3 regions of the Sphingomonas sp. S1-29 genome follow, and region 1 is predicted to be linked to each of the others. Evidence: predicted binding sites of a transcription regulator. Region 1 holds the regulator's gene; each other region holds the start of a gene.
The links. The regulator LexA, encoded in region 1, represses DNA repair genes until DNA is damaged. The targets are predictions, from matches to a motif close to GTTCCNCNCTTGTTCT.

Region 1 (3,988 bases):
CCCCGAACCCCGCTACCCCAGCGCCATGCCCCACCTCACCCATCTCGATTCGGCGGGCGCCGCGCGCATGGTCGATGTCGGCGACAAGGCGACGACGCAGCGCACCGCGATCGCCACCGGCCATATCACCATGTCGCCCGATGCCGCCGCCGCGATCCGCCAGGGCGCGGTCGCCAAGGGCGATGTGCTCGCGGTCGCGCGCGTCGCGGGGATCATGGCGGCCAAGCGCACCAGCGACCTCATCCCCTTGTGCCACCCGCTGCCGCTGTCGAAGGCCGAGATCGCGCTCGACGTCGCGCACGATCGCGTCACCGCGACCGCCACCGTTTCGACCGCGGGGCAGACCGGGGTCGAGATGGAGGCGCTGACCGCCGCCTCGGTCGCGCTGCTGACGATCTACGACATGGCCAAGGCGCTCGACAAAGCGATGACGATCGGCGGCGTCCGGCTGCTCGAAAAGCGCGGCGGCAAGTCGGGTGACTGGCACGCTCCCGCCCCTGGCGGCCCGGCCCGATGATCTCGCTCGACGAGGCGCTCGCCCGGCTTTGCGCGCTCGCTCCAGCGATCCCCGCCGAAACCGTCCCGCTGGCGCAGGCCGCGGGCCGCTGGCTCGCCGAACCGATCGCCGCCAGGCGGACTCAGCCGATGCGCGACCTGTCGGCGATGGACGGCTATGCGCTTCGCTTCGCCGATCTCCCCGGCCCGATCGCGGTGGTTGGCGAAAGCGCTGCCGGGCGTGGCTTTGCCGCTGCCATCGGCCCCGGCGAAGCGGTGCGGATCTTCACCGGCGCGCCGCTCCCGCCGGGCGCCGACACCATCCTCGTCCAGGAGGAAGCCGCTCGCGATGGCGACCAACTGACGCTCAACGGCGAAGGCCCCGGCAGCGTCGGCCGCCACATCCGCCGCGCGGGCCTCGACTTCAGCACCGGCGAAGCGCTGCTCGCGGCGGGCGACCGGCTCACCCCGCCGGCGCTCGCGCTCGCCGCGATCGCGGGGTATGCCGAGCTTCCCGTCCGCCGCACGATCCGCGTCGCGATCGCCGCCACCGGCGACGAACTCGTCCCCCCGGGCCAGCCCGTGCCGCCCGACGGCCTGCCCGAATCGAACTCGATCCTCGTCGCCGCGATGCTTGCGGGCTTGCCCGTCAGCATCGAGCAGCTCGGCATCCTCCCCGACGATCGCGCGGCGATCGAGGCCGCCTTCGCGAGCGTCGACGCCGATCTGCTGATCACCACCGGCGGTGCCTCGGTCGGCGACCACGACCTCGTCCGTCCAGCCCTAGAAGCGGCGGGCGGCGAAATCGATTTCTGGCGGATCGCGATGCGGCCGGGCAAGCCGATGCTCGCGGGGCGCCTCCGCGATACGCTCGTCATCGGCCTGCCGGGCAATCCGGTCGCGGCGTTCGTCACGACGCTGCGTTTCGTGAAGCCGCTGGTGGTGGCGATGGCGGGGGGCACGCTGCCGCTCGCCACCCGCCATCTGCCGCTGGCCGGCCCGCTCCCCGCCAATGACCACCGCGCCGATCACCTGCGCGCCACGATCCAGGGCGGCGTCGTCCATTCGGCCGGGCGGCAGGACAGTTCGATGCTCCGCACGCTCGCGCATAGCGACTGCATGATCCTGCGCGCGCCGCACGCCCCCGCCGCCGCCGCGGGCGACTCGGTGGAAGTCCTGATGATCGGTTAAGGCAAGCTTGACTTGATGGGAGCTGTTGCCTACACGTTCCGCGTCTGTTCCCGACGGAGAACGCTGATGCTGACGCGCAAGCAACACGACCTGATCTGCTTCATCGCCGATCGCCTGAACGAGACCGGGGTTTCGCCGTCGTTCGAGGAGATGAAGGACGCGCTCGACCTCAAATCGAAGTCGGGAGTCCACCGCCTGATCTCGGCCTTGGAGGAGCGCCAGTTCCTGCGCCGCCTGCCCAATCGTGCCCGCGCGCTCGAAGTCTTGCGCATGCCCGAGCGACCCGTTGCCGCGCGCGGAAAGGGAGATTCTACGGGGGACGTAGTGTCGCTTTTGTTGCCTTCCGCGCCACCGGCACCCTCGCGCGCAGCCAGCCCCGCGCCGCGCGCCGCCAATGACGTGATCGAAATTCCGCTCCACGGCCGCATCGCCGCGGGTCTGCCGATTGAGGCGATGGAGAGCGCACAGATGCTCCCCGTCCCCGCGGCCTTGCTCGGCGCGGGCGAACATTATGCGCTCGAAGTATCGGGCGATTCGATGGTCGAGGCGGGTATCCTCGACGGCGATTATGCGCTGATCCGCCGCCAGGAAGTCGCGCGCGACGGCGAGATCGTCGTGGCTTTGGTCGACGAACACGAAGCGACGCTCAAATATTTCCGCCGCGAAGGCGCGATGGTTCGGCTCGATCCGGCGAACCGCTCCTACGATCCGCAGCGCTATCGCCCCGATCAGGTCCGCGTCCAGGGGAAGCTCGCCGGGTTGCTCCGCCGCTATTGAAGCTACGTGGCGGCTGCACCGTTTGGGGCAGCCGCCACGGATGGTCGCTGGGTCGGCCGGCGACGGTGCGAACCTTCCCGCCCGAAAGCGTGATCGCCACCCCGCCGGTTTGCGCGAGCATCGGACGGTCGAGCTTGAGCCAGCGCGGGGTACAGGTACGCGGCAAGCGCCGCTCGCTGATGGCGATGTCGGCGGCACGGCACAGCGCGACGAACTCGGCGATCGGGACTAGATAACCGCTGCGGGTTGCGAGGATGGTCCAGGTGCGACCTTCGGCGGGTAGCCGAACCAGGCACAGGTCACTGCTGCAGCGCGCCCTTGGATCGTCGCTCAGCGCAGACAAGTCGGCATCGGTCCCCCCGGTCTCGCCGAGCACCCCCCGGACATAGTCCCCCGCCCGATCGCGCAGCAGCGCCATCCCGCCATCGCCGGTCCGAACCGCCACATGCCGTCCGTCGCCGGTGACGATCAGATCGGGTCCCGGCGTCGCCACCGCCCACCCCGCGCCGATCGCGAGCGGCACCGCGCCCAGCCACCGCCACCGCGTCCGCCACAACGCCACCCAGATACCGCCCGCGACCATCAACCCGAACGCCGCCCGCGGCATCGACGGCAACGCCTTCACCGCCCCCGGCGCATCGGCGGTGGTGTGGGCGATCCACAGCAAGGCGCGCAACGCCCATTCGGCCAGCCACCAGAATGGCGCCCCCAACCCCGCCGAGTCGAACACCAACGCCGCCGCCTCGAGCGGCATCACGACAAAGGTCGTCAGCGGAATCGCCACGATATTCGCGAGCGCGCCGTACACCCCCGCCTTGTGGAAATGGAACAACCCGATCGGCATCAACGCGAACTCGACCACCAATCCGGTCAGCAGCAGCGACGCCAGCCCGCGCAGCAGGCTCGCCCCCCGGCTCTCCTCGCGCTTCAGGAACCAGCCGCGCACCACCCGATGCTCGTGCAGCGCGACGATCGCGGTCACCGCGGCGAAGCTCAGCTGGAAGCTCGCCGACATCAGCGCCTCGGGCCACAGCAGCAGCACGATCGTCGCCCCCGCCGCAACCAGCCGCAGCGTCACCGCCTCGCGCCCCATCGCCAGCGCCCCCAGCACCAGCAGCGCGGCGATGCACGACCGCACCGTCGGCACCTCGGCACCGGTCAGCCAGGTATAGAACACCGCCACCCCCGCCGCCGCGCCGGCCGCGACGATCGGCAACCGCCACCGCAGCGCCAGCACCGGGCTGAGCGCCAGCAGCTTGAGCACCAGCAGCATCGTCGCGCCGACCACCGCGGTGACGTGGAGCCCGCTCACCGACAGCAGATGCGCCAGCCCCGATCGCCGCAGCGCCTCGTCATCGGCCTCGTCGATCGCGCCGCGGTCCCCCGTCGCCAGCGCCGCGGCGATGCCGCCCGCGCTCCCCTCGATCCGCGCCTGGATATGCCGGGTCAGCCGCTCGCGCAGCCCCGCCCCCGGCGCCTCGCCCGCCCCAACCACCGTGATCGGGGCGAACGCCCGACCCGTCGC
Region 2 (3,988 bases), 1.0 Mb from region 1:
CCGACAACATCGTAGATGCAGGCGCGCGCCAGCTACAGCAGCGCCCCGGCACCATTGCGGGCTATCGCGAGACATCGCGCGGTATCGCCGATGGGCTTTACCGACAGGCCGATCAGCTTGGTGGGGGCACGCTGATTTCGCCGAACCGCACGGTCGCGTCGCTCGATACCATGATCGGTAATCTATCGCGGAGCCCCGGCACTGAGACCGCACGCACCGCCCTTCAGGGTTTGCGCGATGAAGTGGCTTCCCAGCAGTGGACCGCCGCCGGTTTGCGCGACATGCGAACCCGCTACGGTCGCCAGCTTAATGCAGTCGATGGCGTGACTCGCGGCGAAGCTAATCAAATGTGGGCGAGCCTTTCGCGCGACATTACCGATGGCCTGCACAATGCTGGTCGGAGCGATGCCGCACGGGCCTACCGTCAAGCAGATCGTTTCTATGCGCGTCGATCGCAGTCGATGCGGATCGTTGAAAACCTGATCGGCAAGCGCGAGACAGGTTTCAACTCCCCGCAACAGGTCGCCAACAAACTAACTCAGATGGCGCGAACGGACGCGGACGAACTCCAGACGGTTTTGCGTCAGCTTCCGCGTGCCGAAGCCGCCGATGTTCGGGGTTCGGTTTTGCGTCAGTTGGGCGTGGCTCCGGCATCAAAGCAGGGCGACACCCCGACATTCTCGATCAACACCTTCGCGACCGAATGGAATAAGATGGGGCCTCGCGCACGGTCGGTCATGTTCGATCAGCGGACGATCTCCGATTTGGACGATCTTGCCCGCTTGGCTACCGCTGCTAAATCGATCCCGTCAAATTCGTCCAACAGCTATGTCGCGGGGGCAATCGCCAACACCGTGCAGGGGGCGGCGGCGCTCAACATTTTCTACAACCGCGATAACCTAACTAGCTCGACCGGTGTCGCCAGCATCATCGGCGGTATCATGACGATCGGTGCTTCAGCGATCCTCGGGAACCGTGGGATGCTTCGCGGGCTGGTGAATTTTGGGAGGACGGGCAACGCGGCAGATTGGGAGCGCGCTCTAACGCGCGGTATCCGCAACGCGAAGGACAACCCAACTTGGCAGATGGAGCTAACCGGGATTCGCGATTGGATTGCGGGGACTAACTTCCCTGCACCGCCCGTATCAGCCGATACCGCCGATGCGGCACCTACCGCCACCGGGAGCATCTTTGATGATCAGGAACCGGCAACGCCCACGGGTGGGAGCATCTTTAACGGGGAAGATACCGCCATCGATGACCCCTCCAGCATGATCAATCCGTTCGGTGAGGATGATGACGAAAACGCCCCGGCGACGGGTGAGGGGATGACGGCGAAGGAACTGGTCGAAGAGGGATTGGGAGACGAACCCCTCTATTGAAGAATCGACAGGGAACAGTTTTGATAAATAATGGATGCAAAAGACATCCTCAAAAAAGTTCTCGCGTCCCTACATCATTCACAAAGGCATGAAGCAGCGATGCTCCGATCCTAACCATAAAAACTACCATCGATACGGAGGAAGGGGAATCAAAGTCTGCGAGGAATGGATTAGAAATCCCCTTGCTTTCGAGCAGTGGGCTAGAGCCAACGGATACACCGATGAACTTACCCTAGACCGTATCGACAACGATCTTGGTTATAGCCCAAGCAATTGTCGATGGGTTGACCGCAAAACCCAAATAAGAAATTCCACCGCTGCTAAGCTTACCATGCAAAAGGCGAACGAAATCAGGTCGGTCTACAAAACGACTAAGATATCTATGCGCGCTCTAGCCAAGCAGTTCGGCGTCGGCGCTACGACGGTTCACCGGATCATAAACGATGCGGGGTGGTTGCCTTCAGTTAGCGATTGACGGCCTAACCCTTGCCGCATGTTCCCGTTTTGTCCTACTATGGCGACATGGACACTCAGCGAATCGAAGCCGCCATATTGGATGCGCCAGCATGGGCGCAGATCGGCATTACCATGGATCATGAGAGGGTGCGGGCCAGTGCCGCGCATGAGCTAGCTTTGCGAATCGCGGATGCAATACAGGGGTGCGTCCAAGTGGACCTGCAAATCCGCGAAAAAAATGCCCCCCGCACGCCGTCCTATTGACTTCGCGGTGGCCCAGCTTGGTCCTCGCTTTGCGCCACAACTCATTGCATCGATGGGGGACTAAGAGGCGCGATTCTGCCTTGGCGCGGATTTACCGGCTTGTGGCTCCGGAATTTTCCGCACAATCTATAGTGGTAGCAACGGGGATACGGCCCAACCGATGGGCGATTGAAGTTGCTACCATTGCCCTCTCACCAAAAGAGGCGATGCACGATCGGGTTGGTAGCTTTAGCTAGGTCCACTGACGCTCCCCTCCAAAAGGAGAAAGTCGCTCGCAAGCTACCGACCCGATCGCTGATATTTAGGCTATCACCCCGGCGCGGATCGTCAAACTGGTTTTAGCGCGGCTTATGCGGCGTGTGGAACCGACATTCGTCATCGTCCAAGAATTACGCCGGTATCAATCATTGATATCAAAGTAAGTATAAAGACGGCCCAAGGAACCGCTTAGCGGGTCTGGTGAACCGTCACGGCAGGGGCTCTGACTTCAGCCGGAGCGACCGCGATCTCATACCCAACATAGGTCAAAAACGCGACGATTGCGAAGGCGAGACCTTTGACCATACTTCCCACGGTCTTTGCGCCTCTGAGTTCGGAGACCGTTTCGGTCTTCCATCGCTCCAGATCGACTACGCGCTTGATGGTATCATGATGCGCCTGCACCAGCGTTTCGCGGGCGGCGCTTGTAATTTCCAGCGTTGCGATCCGTGCCTCATGGCCATCGGCGCGCTGGTTGAGCCGCTCAAGTTGAGTCGTGATATTGTCCACCTTGGTATCAAGGCGAACCAGCAAATCGCGCATATCCTGCGGCAGATGCATGGAGGTGGTTGAGGCGGGCATTATTTGCTTTCGAACTGATCCAGCGCGTTCGTCGCCCCGGCGTTATCGCCCGCAGCGATTAAGCCCAAGGATGATACGATTAGGAGCACGACCGCGACGGTTTCGGCATCGAGCGTAATGCCGATCGTGGCGGCGAGTAGGGCGGTAATCGCGAACGATACGACGCGTCGTGTGGCTGTGTTAGTCAGCAGGCGAAGGATATTTTTCATAGGGGTATTTAGCCGGACGATACATATTGCCGCCCATAAGTCACGCCCTCGCGATCACTTTTTGTTCTCGCGCACAAAACGCACAGGGTATGATGACAGTGTCATGCAAAAAGCGAACTTGACCCCATCCCGTGAACGAGCGGACCTCCCCGCGATCGTTCGATCTTTTGAGCGTCAAAAGCGCCCTGCTATGGGACTTGTAGCGGTGTTGGTTTGGCGCGCTCCATCGATCGCTTTTGCGGCAGCGGCTGGATACGCAATATTTTTGCGCTGATAAGCCGAAGCCCTATAATGCGTTTATGTTATCCAACCTCGCTATCCTGACAAGATCGTTGGTATCTAGGAGTATAACACCTAGTTCGCGGGCAGCTTCGATTGCTGGTCTAGTATATCCGTTAGTGGAAATAACCATAGGGCGGTTGGCTCCTTTGCTGCAAACACCGGCTATCTCCCGGATAGGAGCTACTCCTATGGGTTTCGCGTGTCCTTTGCATTGGCACCAGTATGAATTTCCCGCGATTGAGAGTCTTAGATCAACTCCGCCGTCTCCAGTCGTTTTAGTCATTTGGGCCTTACAACCGCGAGAAATGAACAACTTCATCACCGCTCGCTCGAACGCAATTCCTTTCATTGGCTTCCAGAAGCCGACCCCAGTCTCTAACGAATGATATTCGAAAGCCTCTAGGTCCTTCCCATATTTTTTACCATTCTCGTCTTGAATGGTGAGGAACAGAGGTTTCACGAGAGACTGAGTGAAATACCCACTGCCCGCGAGTGCAACGAAGAAAACCATGGGCGCAAGCACCCATGTCCAGCCGCCGATCTGCTCGTTGAGGT
Region 3 (3,988 bases), 680 kb from region 1:
GTCGCGATCCATGCCGAGGACGAAGCGCGGATGAACGCGCGTGCCGGGGAGTTCCGGATCGACGGCGACGTCGCCTCGCACCCGATCTGGCGCGACGACGAAAGCGCGTTGCTCGCGACGCGCCGCATCCTGGGGCTGGCGCGGGCGGCGGGGCGGCGTATCCATGTGCTCCACGTCTCGACCCCCGCCGAGCTCGAATTGCTCGCGCAGCACAAGGACATCGCTAGCTGCGAGGTCACCCCGCAGCATCTCACGCTGGCGGGCGAGGATGCCTATCGCGACCTTGGCACCCATGCGCAGATGAACCCGCCGATCCGATCGGCGGTGCATCGCGACGGGCTGTGGCACTGGATGGGCCAGGGCGTGCCCGACGTCATCGGCTCGGATCACGCGCCGCACACGCTCGCCGAAAAGGCGGCGCCCTACCCCGCTAGCCCGAGCGGCATGCCGGGGGTGCAGACGCTGCTGCCGCTGATGCTCGATCACGTCGCGGCGGGGCGGATGACGCTGCAGCGGCTGATCGACCTCACCAGCGCAGGCGCGCAGCGGATCTTCAACATCGCGGGCAAGGGGCGGATCGCGATCGGCTATGACGCCGACTTCACCGTCGTCGATCTCAAGCGCCGCTGGACGATCGAGGGCGCATGGCTGCAGTCGCGCAGTGGCTGGTCGCCGTTCGAAGGGCGCGAGCTGACGGGCAAGCCGATCGGGACGATCGTGCGCGGGCGGGCCGCGATGTGGGAGGACGAGCTGGTGGGGGCGGCTGCGGGCGCGCCGATCCGGTTCGAATCGACGGTGTTCGAGCGGGGGTGAGCGGGCGGCGATAAGTGGGCGGCGCGTCACCGGCAAAGCCCGTGACGTCGGTCGGGGGCTTTGCCCCCGCCGGCCGAGCTTGCGCGAGTCAGGCGGGCGTAGCCGCCTGCCGCGCTTCGCTTAGAACGGCAGCCACTCGGCCTTCTCGCTGAAGCTCATATAGCCGATATTGGCGCCCAGCCGGTAGCCGACGCCGACGCGGATCGGGATCAGCACCACGTCGCCGCGGCGCATATAGGTCGCCGCGAACCCGCCGATGAAATAGGCGCGCCCCTCGGCCGAGGGGAAACGGCGGTACAATTCCTGCGAATCATAGAGGTTGTAGACCAGCACGAACACCTTGGTGGCATCGCCGCCGGCGTCGAAGCCGATCGAGGGCCCGGTCCAATAGACCGGGCGCTGGCCCTCGACCTTGTGCGTCATCACCCCCGATCCGTAGCGCACGCCGACGACGAACGCGCCCGCGGCTTCGCGCCCGGCGATATAGGCGTTGGGCCGCCCTTGTTCGGACAGGATCTTCTCGAGCAGGCCGGCCAATTCGGCGGCACCTTTGCCGAAGACGCCCTCGGCCGCGGCCATTAGGTCTTCGCGTGCATAGGTTTCCGATGCCACCGTCGTCTGTTCGGCGGCGATCGGCGGCAGTGGCGCGGTACTCATTGGCGTGACCGGCGCGGCGGCGGGCATCCCCGGCTGCGCGGCGCGCTCATCGGGGGTGAGCGGGTCGAGCTGTTCCTCGACCTGCGCGGGCGGCGAATAGGCAGGTGGCGGCCCCGACAGATCGCGGTCGATCGCCTCATTGGGGTCGATCGTCCGCACCTGCGCGGTCGCCATCGCGGGCGCGGCCACCAGCGCCACCCCGATCGCGGCGCGCTTGATCCACTGGCTACGCATCGTCACTTCCCCCACATCGTCATGGGTAACCATACAACTGCACAGGCTTTCGCTGCAATGAACCGGCGACGATGCGAGTCGATTTAGCGTTCGGCCGCACGATATGCGCTGTTGATCGACGCCGCATCGCTCGGTATAGCCCGCCGCTCAGCGCCGTGTCCGGAGACGTGGGTGAGTGGCTGAAACCAGCGGTTTGCTAAACCGCCGTGCTGAGTAATCGGCACCGACGGTTCGAATCCGTCCGTCTCCGCCATAACGTGCTGTTTTCTCAGCACTTTATTGCTTTTTAAAGCGCCCTGCCCACTCTGATGCCCATTATCGGCGCGGCTTTAGACGGTCGACTGCGAACGATTGCGCATAAGCCGTGAAAAGTCATGCGCTCTGAAACCAGCGCCCTCTTGGTGCGGCGCCGTCGCTGGAATTTTGCGCTATCGTGGCGGCGGCGAAGGGTGCCGAAAAAGGCCTGACGACGGGCTTCGAAAGGCGCGTCAAAGATAATGTTCTTTAAATGTTCCAAGTCGCGCTAAATGCGCAGACCGCCGATTCGGATCGAGGTCTATGCGCACTGTCATGCTTCACGACGTTCCTTTCGAGCTCCTTCCTCAGGAGGTGCCATTCTTCCTTGCCCGAACGCCTGCCGGATTCCCGTCGCCGGCGCAGGACGACATGGAAGAACCGATCGACCTGGGCGCCTATCTCGTCGAGCACCCGGCAGCGAGCTACATCATGCGCGTCGATGGCGGATCCATGGCGGGCGCCGGGATAAACGATGGCGACCTGATCGTCGTCAACCGCGCAAAGCGCCCGAAGGTGGGCGCCATCGTTGTCGCACTGGTGCATGGCGATCGCACCTTGAAGCGACTGAAGCAGATGGACGGTCGCCACTGGCTCGTACCGGAGGCCGAGGGGTTCCCGCACATTCTGGTCGACGAATATGTCGAGATTTGGGGCGTGGTCGTTGGGGTGGCTCGCAAGGTGTCATGACAACGCCGATCGCGCTGATCGACTGCAACAACTACTACGTCAGCTGCGAGCGTGCTTTCGATTCGAGCCTGCTGGGCGTGCCGGTCATCGTGCTGTCGAACAACGATGGCTGCGCGATCGCGCGGTCGGCGGAAGCAAAGGCGCTGGGCATCAAGATGGGCGATCCGGCGCATCACCTGCGCGACCTGATCCGGCAGCACGGCATCCAGGTTAGATCGTCGAACTACACGCTGTACGGCGATATGCAGCGGCGGGTGGTCGCCGCCTGCCAAGCGTTCGCACGCGACTTCGAAATATACTCGATCGACGAGACGTTTCTTGATCTCGCCGGGTTCGAAGATCGCGACCTGGTCGAACACGCGCATGCGCTGCGGCGTCAGGTCCAGCGGTGGACGACGATACCGACCTGTGTGGGGATTGCCGACACCAAGACGCTGGCCAAGCTGGCGAACGCGGTGGCGAAGAAGAACGTTGCTTTCGACGGCGTGGCGGATCTTCGCCTTCCCGACATTCGGCACGAGGTAATGCAGCAGTTCCCCGTCGGGGACGTTTGGGGCGTGGGCGGGGCTACCGCGCGGAAGCTGACCGATCTGGGCATCCATACCGCGGGCGCGCTGCGCGACATGCCGATGAAGCAGGCGCGCTCAGTGGGCACCGTCGTGCTCGAGCGGTTGGTGGCAGAACTGCGCGGGGTGCCGTCCGACGCCGTCGAGATAATCACGCCCCAGCGAAAGGGCATGGCGATAACCCGATCGTTCGGCACACCGGTGACCGACTTCGACGGGATGATGGGGGCGCTTTCGCAATATGCTATGCGAGCGGGCGAAAAGCTGCGCAAGCACGGATTGGTCGCGGCGTGCTTTACTGCCTTCTTCCATACCAACCGTCATAAGCCTGATCGGCCGCAATACTCGGCATCCCGTTCGACCACGCTGCACCCCATGACCAGCGACAGCCTTGAGCTTATCGCCGCCGCCCGCCTGTGCGCGGCGCGTGCCTGGCGCGAAGGCTACGCATACACCAAGGCGGGCATCATGCTTGACGATCTGCTACCGGCAGACATGCGACCGCGCACCCTGTTCGAAGACGACACCGAGCGCCGCGACCGGCTGATGCGAGCGCTCGACGAGGTAAATGGCCGCTTCGGCAAGTTCGCTGCGGTGACAGCGTCGCAGGGCTTCAAGCGCCAATGGCGGCTGCGATCGGAAATGCGATCGCCGGCATGGACCACGCGGATCGACGAGGTTCCGCGCGTCAAAGCCTGATCGAGCGTGCGGCGTCACCGGTGCCGAACGGTACT

Region 2: the regulator LexA is predicted to act here: its motif matches at 1,878-1,893, upstream of OKW76_RS16180 (DUF6771 family protein).
Region 3: the regulator LexA is predicted to act here: its motif matches at 2,204-2,219, upstream of OKW76_RS05245 (LexA family protein).

What each region holds. Positions count from the first base shown of each region.
Region 1 is NZ_CP110678.1:447,904-451,891, reverse strand. Features, by position in the region: gene moaC (cyclic pyranopterin monophosphate synthase MoaC) at 26-517, shown strand; gene OKW76_RS02105 (molybdopterin molybdotransferase MoeA) at 514-1,686, shown strand; gene lexA (transcriptional repressor LexA) at 1,753-2,463, shown strand; partial or broken gene OKW76_RS02095 (ComEC/Rec2 family competence protein) at 2,453-3,988, opposite strand, start outside.
Region 2 is NZ_CP110678.1:1,489,970-1,493,957, reverse strand. Features, by position in the region: gene OKW76_RS06955 (hypothetical protein) at 1-1,382, shown strand, start outside; gene OKW76_RS16180 (DUF6771 family protein) at 1,905-2,102, shown strand; gene OKW76_RS06950 (hypothetical protein) at 2,550-2,921, opposite strand; gene OKW76_RS06945 (hypothetical protein) at 2,942-3,151, opposite strand; gene OKW76_RS06940 (restriction endonuclease) at 3,438-3,988, opposite strand, start outside.
Region 3 is NZ_CP110678.1:1,127,062-1,131,049, forward strand. Features, by position in the region: gene OKW76_RS05230 (dihydroorotase) at 1-813, shown strand, start outside; gene OKW76_RS05235 (DUF1134 domain-containing protein) at 934-1,704, opposite strand; tRNA gene OKW76_RS05240 (tRNA-Ser) at 1,866-1,957, shown strand; gene OKW76_RS05245 (LexA family protein) at 2,275-2,688, shown strand; gene OKW76_RS05250 (Y-family DNA polymerase) at 2,649-3,953, shown strand.